3 regions of the Erwinia sp. INIA01 genome follow, and region 2 is predicted to be linked to each of the others. Evidence: predicted binding sites of a transcription regulator. Region 2 holds the regulator's gene; each other region holds the start of a gene.

What was found. Region 2 encodes LexA, which represses DNA repair genes until DNA is damaged. Its sites were predicted from a motif close to TNCTGTATGTACATACAGNA; they were not measured.
Region 1: sulA (SOS-induced cell division inhibitor SulA) is a predicted target of LexA. The motif match lies at 1,894-1,913, and genes of this name have one in related genera.
Region 3: uvrB (excinuclease ABC subunit UvrB) is a predicted target of LexA. The motif match lies at 2,309-2,328, and genes of this name have one in related genera.

What each region holds. Positions count from the first base shown of each region.
Region 1 covers NZ_JAPDNC010000004.1:221,934-226,036, reverse strand. Annotated here, with positions in the region: gene ompA (porin OmpA) at 1-1,018, opposite strand, end outside; gene sulA (SOS-induced cell division inhibitor SulA) at 1,367-1,873, opposite strand; gene OMR58_RS09130 (TfoX/Sxy family DNA transformation protein) at 2,088-2,696, shown strand; gene yccS (YccS family putative transporter) at 2,706-4,103, opposite strand, start outside.
Region 2 covers NZ_JAPDNC010000002.1:42,048-46,150, reverse strand. Annotated here, with positions in the region: gene dinF (MATE family efflux transporter DinF) at 1-1,298, opposite strand, end outside; gene lexA (transcriptional repressor LexA) at 1,379-1,987, opposite strand; gene OMR58_RS02140 (diacylglycerol kinase) at 2,095-2,463, opposite strand; gene plsB (glycerol-3-phosphate 1-O-acyltransferase PlsB) at 2,592-4,103, shown strand, end outside.
Region 3 covers NZ_JAPDNC010000004.1:451,279-455,381, forward strand. Annotated here, with positions in the region: gene yvcK (uridine diphosphate-N-acetylglucosamine-binding protein YvcK) at 1-31, shown strand, start outside; gene uvrB (excinuclease ABC subunit UvrB) at 207-2,231, opposite strand; gene OMR58_RS10040 (ABC transporter ATP-binding protein) at 3,070-3,786, shown strand; gene bioD (dethiobiotin synthase) at 3,850-4,103, opposite strand, start outside.

The sequences.
Region 1 (4,103 bases), on a different contig from region 2:
CGCGACGGTCTGGCGCCAGGCAGTCGATCAGAGCCTGACGGCCTTTCACGCTGTCACAGGTGTTGCCAGTAACTGGGTTAGATTTACCCTGGCCACGTGCAGAGATCTTGTTAGCTGGGATACCTTTAGATACCAGGTAGTCCACTACTGACTGAGCACGTTTCTCAGACAGTTTCTGGTTGTATTCTTCAGAACCGATGCGGTCTGTGAAGCCCAGTACTACAACAGAGCCATCTTTAGGGTCCAGATTGCTCAGCTGGGTGTACAGCTGATCCAGAGCCTGCTGACCTTCTGGTTTCAGAGTGGCTTTGTTGAAGTTGAACAGCACGTCAGACTTCAGGGTGAAACGCTTGGTTTCAACAACTGGAGCTGGAGCTGGTGCTGGAGCTGGTGCTGGAGCAGCAGCTTCTTCCTGACCGAAACGGTAAGAAACACCTACGCTGAACATAGAGTTGTCAGGACGTGCACCAACGGTACCTGCGTCACCGATGTTGTTAACCCACTGGTAGTCCAGACGGGTTGCCCAGTTTGGAGTCAGAGCATATTCAACACCCACTGCTGCCAGTGGAGAAACGCCAGTGTCGTGATCGCTGATGCGATCGCCGCCAACTACCTGCTGAGTGGAGTCAGCACGCCAAACCATACCACCCAGACGGGTGTACAGGTCCAGGTTGTCCAGAACCGGGTAGCTCAACTTAGCTGCCAGCTGAACGCCCTGCGCTTTGAATGCGCCATTGACCTGATCGCCTTTGTTAGGCATACGGCCCAGCCAGTCATAACCCAGTTCGAAGCCCAGGTATGGATTCGCCTGATAACCAACGAATGCACCAGCACCAAGCTGGTTTTCATGAGTTGGGCCGTCGTTGTTTTGGTAACCGTTACCGTAGTAACCTTTGTCGTGGTACTGAGACCAGCCCAGTTTAGCACCGGTATACCAGGTGTCATCTTTAGGAGCGGCCTGCGCTACGGTAGCGAAGCCAGCCAGTGCCACTGCAATTGCGATAGCTGTCTTTTTCATTTTTGCGCCTCGTTATCATCCAAATAGGCAATGAGCTTAAATTAAGCTCTTTGGTTAAATCCTTTGCCGGGTTGTCATGCTCGTTTATGACTCTTCCAAAAAAAGGAGGTTATTGAGCACCCTGGCGAGATAAAGTCTACAACGTACTAGCAAACTTACAAGTGTGATATGACGCTGGCCGGTAAAAAAATGGGGAATCTTACATATTTTTTAACATTCCGAACGGAATTATGTGTATAAGAAATGGTCAGAGACGCAGCTAACCTATTGTACAGCCGCGTCATAACATTATCTGGGGCTTAAGGCGTGTACCACGAGAAAAAATCCTGAGAATTATCTCATTTTTACTTAATGATACAAACTTGAATGAATTTTTAACCCGCTAAGTGGTCTGCCTGACTGAGAATTTGCACGATCGGGACGCATGATTAACCCCAGTGCCTGGCCAGAGTTTGCTGCTGCCAGCAGTCGTGCACGATCGCTCTCCGAAACATCCTCTTCGAACCACCCCAAAACGACGCTGTAATTACCTGTTTGCAAAGCTTTAATCATTGCTTCAACGGTGGTGATTGGCCCTGAATGTGCGGCTTGCATAACGCGATCTAAAGGCAGCCCTGAACGCTGCAACCACTCGCGGCTCAACTTTTGATGAGGAGTGAGCCACAGCTGCCAGCGAGACTGTTTGCCTAACTGCTGTAACAGAGGGAGCAGCAACAGCTGCGTCATACCTGGCTGGTTCTCGCTGTAAATTAATTCGCTAATCAGGCCAGCGGCATTAGCTGGAGCAGATGTCACGCGTGATGAAACGTGGAATGCACTATTAACTGATTGAGATTTCGGGAAATAGGTATGCATGATGTCTTCGCTCGCAATGTCACTGTATGAATATACAGTATATGTGTAATGGACAAAGATCAACCTTATTTTTTTGATTACGCCTCGCAAAATCGCAAGATAACTTGAAACATTGTCATTTATTCATTGAACCTGTAATACGGATTGCCTATGTTTCAATATGTTGATTTTTCGGGATTTATGCGAATGTTCTTAAGCTGAGCAGGGAGTTGCTATGAGTAGTTCAAAACAGAGAATTGAGCAGACGAAACAGCGTTTAGCGGCGTTGGGGCCGGTGGAATCACGCACACAGTTTGGTGGCTATAGCCTGTCTGTGTCGAAGACCGTATTTGCAGTTGTTGCCGATGGAGAACTGTATCTGCGTGCCTGCGAACAGGCCCAGCCATATATAAGTGAAAGGAAAATGCAGCCCCTGCATTTTGTAAAGCGAGGTCTGCCGGTTGCCCTTAATTACTACCGTGTTGATGGTGTGCTGTGGTCCGATGCCGACCAGCTAGTGGCTATTTCTTCACTGTGTCTGAATGGTGCACGGCAGGAATTAAAAGAGAGGCTAAGGAATCGGCGTATCAAAGATCTACCCAATATGGGGATTCGGATGGAGGCGTTGCTGCGGGAAGTCGGTATTTGTTCCATTGAAATGCTCATGGAACAGGGGGCAAAACGAAGCTGGCTTAAACTGCGGGCTATCAATAAACATCTTGGTCTTTCGGTGCTATTTGCTCTTGAGGGGGCGATAGTTGGCAGCCACTATGAGGCGCTGCCGACCGCAGTTAAAGAGGAATTGCGCGCCTGGTTTAAAAGCAATGCGCATCGAAAAGGGTGATTTTTTTCATTAAGCCTGGTTGCCGGTACGTTGAACAATCTGCTGTTTAAGCCTGGCAATTTCAGGTAACAATGCCACCAGCAGGCCCACCTGCTGTAAGACAAGCGGTTCTTTGGTGGCATTATCTGACTCAGTTTTCTGAATCCGTTGTGCCAGGTTTGCCATCATGCGCTGCGCTTTAGCTTCATCCACCACTTCAATATGCAGGATATCATCAACATAGCAGACGGCATCATCCATTAGCTGAAGCAGATTGGTGTTTTCGAGTTTCTCACGGTGTGCCCCCAGCGCTGAAATGTAGCTCAGGAACGAGTGGTTCAGACACAGTAGTCGGAAAGCGGCTTCACGAAGTGCGCTATCCGCTTTACTTTCAGCCGGGATATTCGATACCACGGCAGCCAGCTCTGCATCACCGTTGTGGGCATCCCGCCGTGCGATGCGGTAATCAAGGCGATTGTCTTTTCCCTGATGATACTGCACCAGCACTGCATCCAGGTAGCGGCAGTTAGCATTGAGCGTTCGCTCCGCCACGGCCGGAAGTCTGAGAAAACGCCAGTCCGGCCAGATAAATGCGACGGCCAGCCAGGCAATGCCACAGCCCAGCAGCGTATCAATAATGCGTGGCAGCGCGACTTCAAACCCTTCGCCCAGCAGATTGAAGCACAGCAGCACCAGCAGCGTGATAAACATGGTGGCATGGGCATACTGAATGTTACGGAAGAAGAAGAACATCACGCCGGTAACGACGATCAGCATCAACTGCCCCTCAATAGACGGTACCAGCCAAAGGAGAGGCAATCCGAGAGCAATTCCTGTCAGTGTACCGACGATTCGCAGCGCCAGCCGCCTGCGCGTGGCACTGTAATTGGGCTGGCAAACAAACAGGCTGGTTAGCAGTATCCAGTAGCCGTGCTGCAGGCCGGTGAATTGAATAAAAGCGTAACCGGCGCACAGGAGAAGCGAGAGTCGGACTGCATGGCGGAACAGCGGCGATTCCGCACTCATATGGCGGCTGAGGCGCAGGCGGATATCGCTCCAGCCGGTTAGCCCCTCGCGGGAAAGCGATTGATCGTGGTAATAACCGCCTTCCGCCAGCGCCTGTTCTGATTCAATCGTTGCCAGCTGGGCATCGATCGCTTTCAGATTGTTCAGCAGGAAGTGCATCGCTTTTACTTCCCGGCTCTCCGGCTGTTGCTCAGTCAGTCTCTGGAGCGCTGCGTTAAGATTGGCAAACACGCGTTCAAAGCGCAAATCATGCTGATAGGTTTCACGCAGCAGGATGGCGCGTGAAAGCTGTCGACATGCCACGGCCTGCAGCGTTAACAGGCGCTGAAAGCGGAAAAGAATATCACTGGCACCCCATGCTTTACGCAGAGAATGGTACTGCACGTGCGAGGAACTGGCGCG
Region 2 (4,103 bases):
CGCCAGTGTCGCTGCCAGATAAACCACAGGCTGATACCGCGCAGCAGCAGGAATACCGTCACCGCCAGCCACAGACCGTGATTGCCCAGCAGCGGAACGGTAAACAGCGTCAGCCCAAAGCCTGCTGCGGCCACCACCATGCTGTTACGCATTTCGCTGGCGCGGGTGGCACCGATAAACATGCCGTCCAGTAGATAGCAGCCTACGCCAGCCAGCGGCATCACCACCTGCCACCATAAATAGCGATCGGCCAGCTCCCGAAGAGGCTCCAGAGAGGTCAGTAGCGCCACAATATGCTCGCCGCCGAAGGCATAAATCAACGAGAACGCCAGCGCAACAACGCCGGACTGGCGGCAGGCCGCATGCCAGACGCTGAGCAGCTGCTGGCTGTTTCCCGCACCAAAGGCTTCTCCCGAACAGGCTTCGACCGCATAGGCGAAGCCGTCAAGCGCGTAGGCGGTGAAGGTCAGAAACATCAGCAGCACCGCATTGACGGCAACAATATCGCTGCCGAGCCGCGCGCCGAAAATCGTCAGTGAGGCAAAGCACACCTGCAACAGCAGAGAACGCAGCATAATGTCGCGGTTCAGCCTCAGCAGGCGGGCCAGATTACCGCGCCATGCACTCAGCAGCAGACGCAGCGACAGGCCACGCATCACCATCACCCGCCACACCAGCAGCAGCCCGACCAGCAGGCTGACGTATTCCGCAATAGCGGTAGCCGCCGCAGCGCCCTGAACGCCCCACTTCAGGCCAATAACAAACCACAGATCCAGCAGGATGTTCACCAGGTTGCCCACCACCAGCAGGATCACCGGCGCACGGGCATACTGTACGCCCAGCAGCCAGCCGAGTAATACCAGGTTTGCCAGCGTGGCGGGCGCGCTGAGCCAGCGGATCTGCATAAACAAATCGGCCTGGTGCAGCACGTCCTTACTGCCGCCGGTCAGCCCCAGCGCCAGATGGGTCAGCGGCGCTTTCAGCACAATAAAGGTGATACCGGCCATCAGCGCCAGCAGCAGCGGCTGCATTAACGCACGGGCCAGAGCGGGTTTGTCGTTTGCGCCAAACGCCTGTGCGGTCAGCCCGGTGGTGCTCATGCGTAAGAACAGCAGCAGCATAAACAGGAAGCTGGTGATAGTCGTACCAATCGCCACGCCGCCGAGGTAGGTCGGGCTATCAAGATGTCCAATAACCGCGGTATCCACCAGACCTAGCAGCGGCACGGTAATATTGGAGAGGATCATCGGCAGCGCCAGCCGCCAGAGATTTTTATCGGCAGCCGTCAGCAGTCGCATCGTGTTTCAACCGGAAGCAGGGAGTGATGAGAGATCGCAAAACGCGCCGCAGAGGGCGACGCGTCATATTCGGTGGGGGATTACAGCCAGTTGCCGTTGCGGATAACACCGACGGCCAGGCCTTCTATGGTCAGCGTCTGCTGACGCAGGTCGACAACAATCGGCTGAAACTCGCTGTTTTCCGGCAGCAGGTGAACGATGTTACCCTGCTTCTTCAGACGCTTAACGGTCACTTCGTCATCAATACGCGCCACAACAACCTGTCCGTTACGCACGTCTTCCGTTTTATGCACCGCCAGCAGATCGCCATCCATAATGCCGATGTCCTTCATCGACATGCCGCTGACGCGCAGCAGGAAGTCCGCATTGGGTTTAAACAGTTCGGGGTCTACCGAGTAGTGGCCTTCGATATGCTGCTCGGCCAGCAGGGGTTCGCCAGCGGCAACGCGGCCGATCAGCGGCAGGCCATCGGCCTCTTCCATCATCAGACGAATACCGCGCGATGCGCCGGAAACGATCTCAATCACGCCTTTTCTGGCCAGCGCTTTCAGGTGTTCTTCTGCAGCATTAGGGGAACGGAAGCCGAGCTGCGAGGCAATTTCTGCCCGCGTCGGTGGCATACCGGTCTGGTTAATGTGGTCGCGAATCAGGTCGTAAACCTGCTGCTGCCTTGCCGTTAGTGCTTTCATCCCGCCCCCTGGTTGTTTATACAGTCGACTGTGAGTATATACAGGTATTTGCGCGTTGGAAACCCAAAGCTGGCTAAAAAACAGCAGTTTGTTGAATTTCGGAAAACCTATCGCAAATGTGCAATCAATAGCATTGCCCACACAAAAATTGCCAATATTATGCTTAATAATACGGCGGCAGATCCCATATCTTTGGCACGCCCGGCCAGCGGATGAATTTCACTGCCGATACGGTCAACCACCGCTTCAATCGCACTATTAAGGATTTCAACAATAATCACCATCACTACGGAGCCAATCAGCAACACGCGGGTCACGGCATCCACATCCAGCCAGCAGGCGATCAGGATGGCGACGATGGCAGCAATCGCTTCCTGCCGGAATGCCGCTTCATGCTGCCAGGCAGCACGTATACCTTTCCAGGAATAACCCGCTGCTTTTACAATTCGAGTCAGTCCGGTGGCGTTATTTGCCATAATCAGGGAACCCTTTGGGAAGTTTAACGTCAATGAGAGGGTGTAGCACATTTTGCAACACCACAGATTCTGTTAGCGCTTTCTGGTATGCTTGCGGCGCTTTGCTAACAAGAGGCTTCATGTTGTCTATGTCAGGTTGGCGTAATTTATATTACAAACTGTTGAATCTGCCAGTGAAATTCCTGGTAAAAAGTAAGGCAATCCCGGCCGAACCGGTTGCCGAGCTTGGGCTTGATACTTCTCGCCCTATTATGTATGTGCTGCCTTATGATTCAAAGGCCGATCTCCTTGCCCTGCGCGAACAGTGCCGCAAACAGGATCTCCCCGATCCTTTGCATCCGCTGGAGATCGACGGCACCGTGCTGCCCCGCTATGTGTTTATCCATGACGGTCCGCGCGTGTTCCCCTATTTCGTACCGAACCTTGAGTCGGTCAAGCTGTTCCATGACTATCTGGACCTGCACCGTAATCATCCCGATCTGGATGTACAGATGGTGCCGGTATCGGTGATGTTTGGCCGTGCGCCGGGGCGCGAAGTACAGGGTGTCGAACAGCCGCATCTGCGGGTGCTGAACGGCATTCAGAAGTTCTTTGCGGTGATCTGGCTGGGTCGCGATAGCTTTGTGCGTTTCTCGCCTATCGTCTCGCTGCGCCGCATGGCGACCGAGCACGGTACCGATAAAACTATCGCACAGAAGCTGGCACGCGTGGCGCGTATGCACTTCGCCCGCCAGCGGCTGGCAGCCGTAGGCCCGCGCCTGCCGGTGCGCCAGGATCTGTTCAACAAGCTTCTGCAGTCCAAGGCAATTGCCAAAGCAGTGGAAGATGAAGCGCGCAGCAAGAAAATTTCCCATGAAAAGGCCCAGCAGAACGCCGTTGAGCTGATGGAAGAGATCGCGGCTAACTTCTCCTATGAAGCAATCCGCCTGACCGATCGCGTGATGGGCTGGACCTGGAGCAAGCTGTATCAGGGCCTGAACGTCAGCGGCGGCGAGCGCGTGCGCCAGCTGGCGCAGGACGGGCATGAGATCGTCTATGTGCCCTGCCACCGCAGCCATATGGACTACCTGCTGCTCTCCTACGTACTTTACCACCAGGGGCTGGTGCCGCCGCATATTGCCGCCGGTATCAACCTGAACTTCTGGCCTGCCGGCCCGATCTTCCGCCGCCTGGGTGCGTTCTTTATTCGCCGTACCTTTAAAGGCAACAAACTTTACTCAACGGTATTCCGTGAATATCTGGGTGAGCTGTTTACCCGCGGCTATTCGGTTGAGTACTTTGTGGAAGGTGGCCGTTCGCGCACCGGACGTCTGCTCGATCCGAAAACCGGCACGCTGTCGATGACCATTCAGGCCATGCTGCGCGGCGGGAACCGCCCAATCACGCTGGTCCCCATCTACATCGGCTATGAACACGTGATGGAAGTAGGGACCTACGCGAAAGAGCTGCGCGGTGCGACCAAAGAGAAAGAAGGCTTTATGTCGATGGTTCGCGGCCTGCGTAAGCTGCGCAACCTCGGCCAGGGCTACGTCAACTTTGGTGAACCTCTGCCGCTGGTCACGTACCTCAACCAGCGCGTGCCGGAATGGCGCGATTCTATCGATCCGATTGAAGCCCAGCGCCCGGCGTGGCTGACTCCG
Region 3 (4,103 bases), on a different contig from region 2:
GCTGGAGCACGCCATCCAGGCGATGAACTAGCTAAGCGGCAAACAGCACCGCTACGCTCCCTGGTCGCCTGGCTCTGAGTCAGCCTGCCCCGTAAGACTGTGCGCTACGGGGCCGGATTCAGGATAGTTAGCCATCATTACCCATCGCCTCACTGCCGCGACGTTCCCATCTGTGAAGGGCCATCTGCCAATCAGCGCGTCGTTGCTTACGACGCGGTGATAAACAGCTCCCGCACCTGATGCAGCTTATCGCGCACCTCGGCGGCTTCCTCAAACTCAAGGTTCTGCGCATGCTGCTGCATTAGCGCCTCCAGTTCGTGGATGCGTTTCTGCAGCCCCTGCGGCGACAGATCCACATAACCCGGATCGTCTTCCACAATGCTGCGGCCCTTCATGCTGCGCGGTTTGGCTTTGTTTTTCGCCAGCCCCTGCCCCAGCTCCAGAATGTCGGCAATTTTCTTGTTCAGCGCCTGCGGCACGATACCGTTTTCTTTGTTAAAGGCGTCCTGTTTCTCACGGCGGCGCTCCGTTTCACCAATGGCGCGCTCCATCGACGGGGTGATCTTATCACCGTACAGAATCGCTTTACCGTTAAGGTTACGCGCCGCGCGGCCGATGGTCTGGATCAACGAACGTTCAGAACGCAGGAAGCCCTCTTTATCCGCGTCAAGGATCGCCACCAGCGAGACTTCCGGCATATCCAGCCCCTCTCGCAGGAGGTTGATACCCACCAGCACATCAAACTTGCCGAGGCGCAGGTCGCGGATGATTTCAACACGCTCAACGGTGTCGATGTCGGAGTGCAGATAGCGTACCCGCTCGCCGTGCTCTTCCAGATACTCGGTTAAATCTTCCGCCATCCGCTTGGTCAGCACCGTCACCAGCACGCGTTCGTTAATCGCCACCCGCTGGCGAATCTCCGACAGCAGATCGTCAACCTGGGTGCCAACCGGGCGCACTTCGACGATCGGATCAAGCAGACCGGTTGGGCGAACCACCTGGTCAATCACCTCGCCGCCGGATTTTTCCAGCTCGTAATTGCCCGGCGTAGCGGAAACATAAATGGTCTGCGGGGCCAGCGCCTCAAACTCTTCAAACTTCATCGGGCGGTTATCCAGCGCCGATGGCAGGCGGAAACCGTATTCCACCAGCGTCTCTTTTCGTGCCCGGTCGCCGCGATACATGCCGCCGATCTGTGGAATGGTGACGTGTGATTCATCAATCACCAGCAGGCCATCGGGAGGCAGATAGTCAAACAGCGTCGGCGGCGCTTCACCCGGGCCGCGCCCGGAAAGATAGCGCGAGTAGTTTTCAATGCCCGAGCAGTAGCCCAGCTCATTCATCATTTCCAGGTCAAACTGGGTGCGCTGGCTGATACGCTGTTCTTCCAGCAGTTTATTGTTGGCCAGCAGTACCTGACGGCGATCGGCCAGCTCCACTTTGATCTCTTCCATCGCCTGCAAAATACGCTCGCGCGGGGTTACATAGTGGGTTTTCGGATAGATGGTGTAGCGTGGGATCACCGAGGTAATTTGCCCGGTCAGCGGATCGAAAATCGACAGCCGTTCCACCTCTTCGTCAAACAGCTCAACCCGCAGCGCGTAGTCGTCGGACTCCGCCGGGAAAATATCGATAACCTCACCGCGTACGCGGAACGTGCCGCGCTGGAAGGCCTGATCGTTGCGGGTGTACTGTAGCTCTGCCAGACGCCGCAGAATGGCGCGCTGGTCAATCACCATGCCGCGCGTCAGGTGCAGCATCATCTTCAGATAGAGGTCGGGGTCGCCCAGGCCGTAAATCGCCGAGACCGACGCTACCACGATCACATCACGGCGCTCCAGCAGCGCCTTCGTCGCCGACAGGCGCATCTGTTCAATGTGTTCGTTTACTGAAGCATCTTTCTCGATAAAGGTATCCGAGCTGGGGACGTAGGCTTCAGGCTGGTAATAATCGTAATAGGAGACAAAGTATTCCACCGCATTGTCGGGGAAAAACTCCTTCATCTCACCGTACAGCTGCGCGGCCAGGGTTTTATTGGGTGCCAGCACCATGGTTGGCCGATTGAGATCGGCAATCACGTTGGCGACGGTAAACGTTTTTCCTGAACCCGTTACCCCAAGCAGCGTCTGGTGAGCCAGCCCGTCTTCCAGACCCTCTTCCAGACGGCGGATCGCCTCAGGCTGATCGCCAGAGGGTTTAAAATCGGAGTTGAGTTTAAAGACTTTGCTCATTAGCAGGCTACCTGATGGAAATATGCACGAACCGGGTTCTAATTCTACTCCGCCATCGCCAATTTGCCAGTTAAAAATACTGGATAAATTAACAGTTGATTTGCATAATGCGAATCCAGAGGGCAGAGCCGCACTTTTGTCGGACAGTACGCAAACGACTGCGCATAAACTGTTACCGGGTTATCCCCAGAACTTTTGTTATATTAACATTTGTCAAGCGTCGGCAGTTAAAAGCGCGGCCGACTTTGGTTCAAGAATCCCCGGCGCTTGATTTTAGTTAAAATGCTGATTTTAATAGAATTAAATAACAAGCCGAGTTTCGCATCAATCAGAGCCAAAGCCGCGCCCGCTCTCGCTTTACGCAAGTTTTCACAATCTAATACACAAGGTTATCCACAGTAACAGTGGATAACTGATTACAGCGCTTGAAACGTCTGATGTGTATAAATCGTCCCCATCGCTCATAACCACTGCTAAATATTTTTTTTTGTTTTTTTTTTCACACTTCAACGCACCTTTTTGGATATGAAAAGGTGGAATTCTGCATAGACAGTAGGAATTTTAAGCATCCCCGTCTTTCAGACTTCAGCGCACTCCTGCCATTTCACGCAGCAGCTGCACCACAATTGATTAGCCCGGAGCACTATCGGGGTGCAGCCCGCTGATTACCGTTAGAAATTGTTTAACGTTTCTGACAAATAGAGCCGCAGAACTGATAGTTCATCGAGTTTTTCACCGTTATGTAGAGATGGCCCGTTAATTGCTTGTTAAATAGTACGCCAGCTAAATCGCCCTGTAATGCGGGTGCAATCGGATACTGTCTGGAGGAGAGTGCAAGATGCTGAGTTTACGTTCAATCAATCAATTTTATGGGCAAAACCATATTCTGTGGGATGTGGACCTCGATCTTCCCCCCGGCACCTGTACCGGCATCATTGGCCGCCCCGGGATGGGGAAGACTACGCTGGTTAACTGCATCATGGGCCACCTGCCGATCAACAGCGGTTCGATGATTTGGCAAGAAGGCGATCTGCCGCCGCAGGATTTGCTGCTGCAGCCGGTAGAGCGGCGTGCTGCTCTCGGCATTGGCTATGTTCCGCAGGGCAGGCAAATTTTTTCTCAGCTTAGCGTGGAAGAGAACCTGCAAATCGCCCTGCTGGCCGGTGCAGGACAGGAGCGCCACCGGGCTATCCCGCAGATGGTTTATGACCTGTTTCCGGCACTTTATTCGCTACGCCAGCAGCGCAGTGGCGAACTGCCCCTCGACCAGCAGCAGCATCTGGCGTTGGCCCGTGCGCTGGTTCTGGAACCCAAGCTGCTGATTCTGGACGATCCGACCGAAGGTATGTCGCCGTGGCTGGAAGAGGAAATGGGCAATCTGATCCACCGGCTGAATCATGATTTCGGCATGACCATTTTGCTGTTGGAACAGCGCCTGTCGTTTATCCGCCGGGTGGCCGATTACTTCCTGCTGCTGCACCGCGGGCGAAACGTCGCCCACGGCAAAATGGCGCTGCTGGATGAAGGCGTGGTGAATACCTGGCTGACGGCCTGAACAGTGCTGCCCGGGGTGGCATCCCGGCGTTATTCCAGCGTCTTCGCATCGGGGCGCCTGCCGCTATGGCAGAGACAGATACTGCCCCAGCTGCGCCCTCTGCGTTTCATCGGGCAGATAAGGGATCTCCCCCAACAGCGGCGAAGGCAGCAGCCGCCGTAGCGTCGCCATATACTCCGCGTGACGCTTGCCGGCTGGCTGTACGCAGTTGGCAATCCAGCCTACCAGCGGTAATCCGCTGGCCTGAATCGCCTGCGCGGTCAGCAGCGCGTGATTGATGCAGCCCAGCTTAACCCCCACCACCAGAATCACCGGCA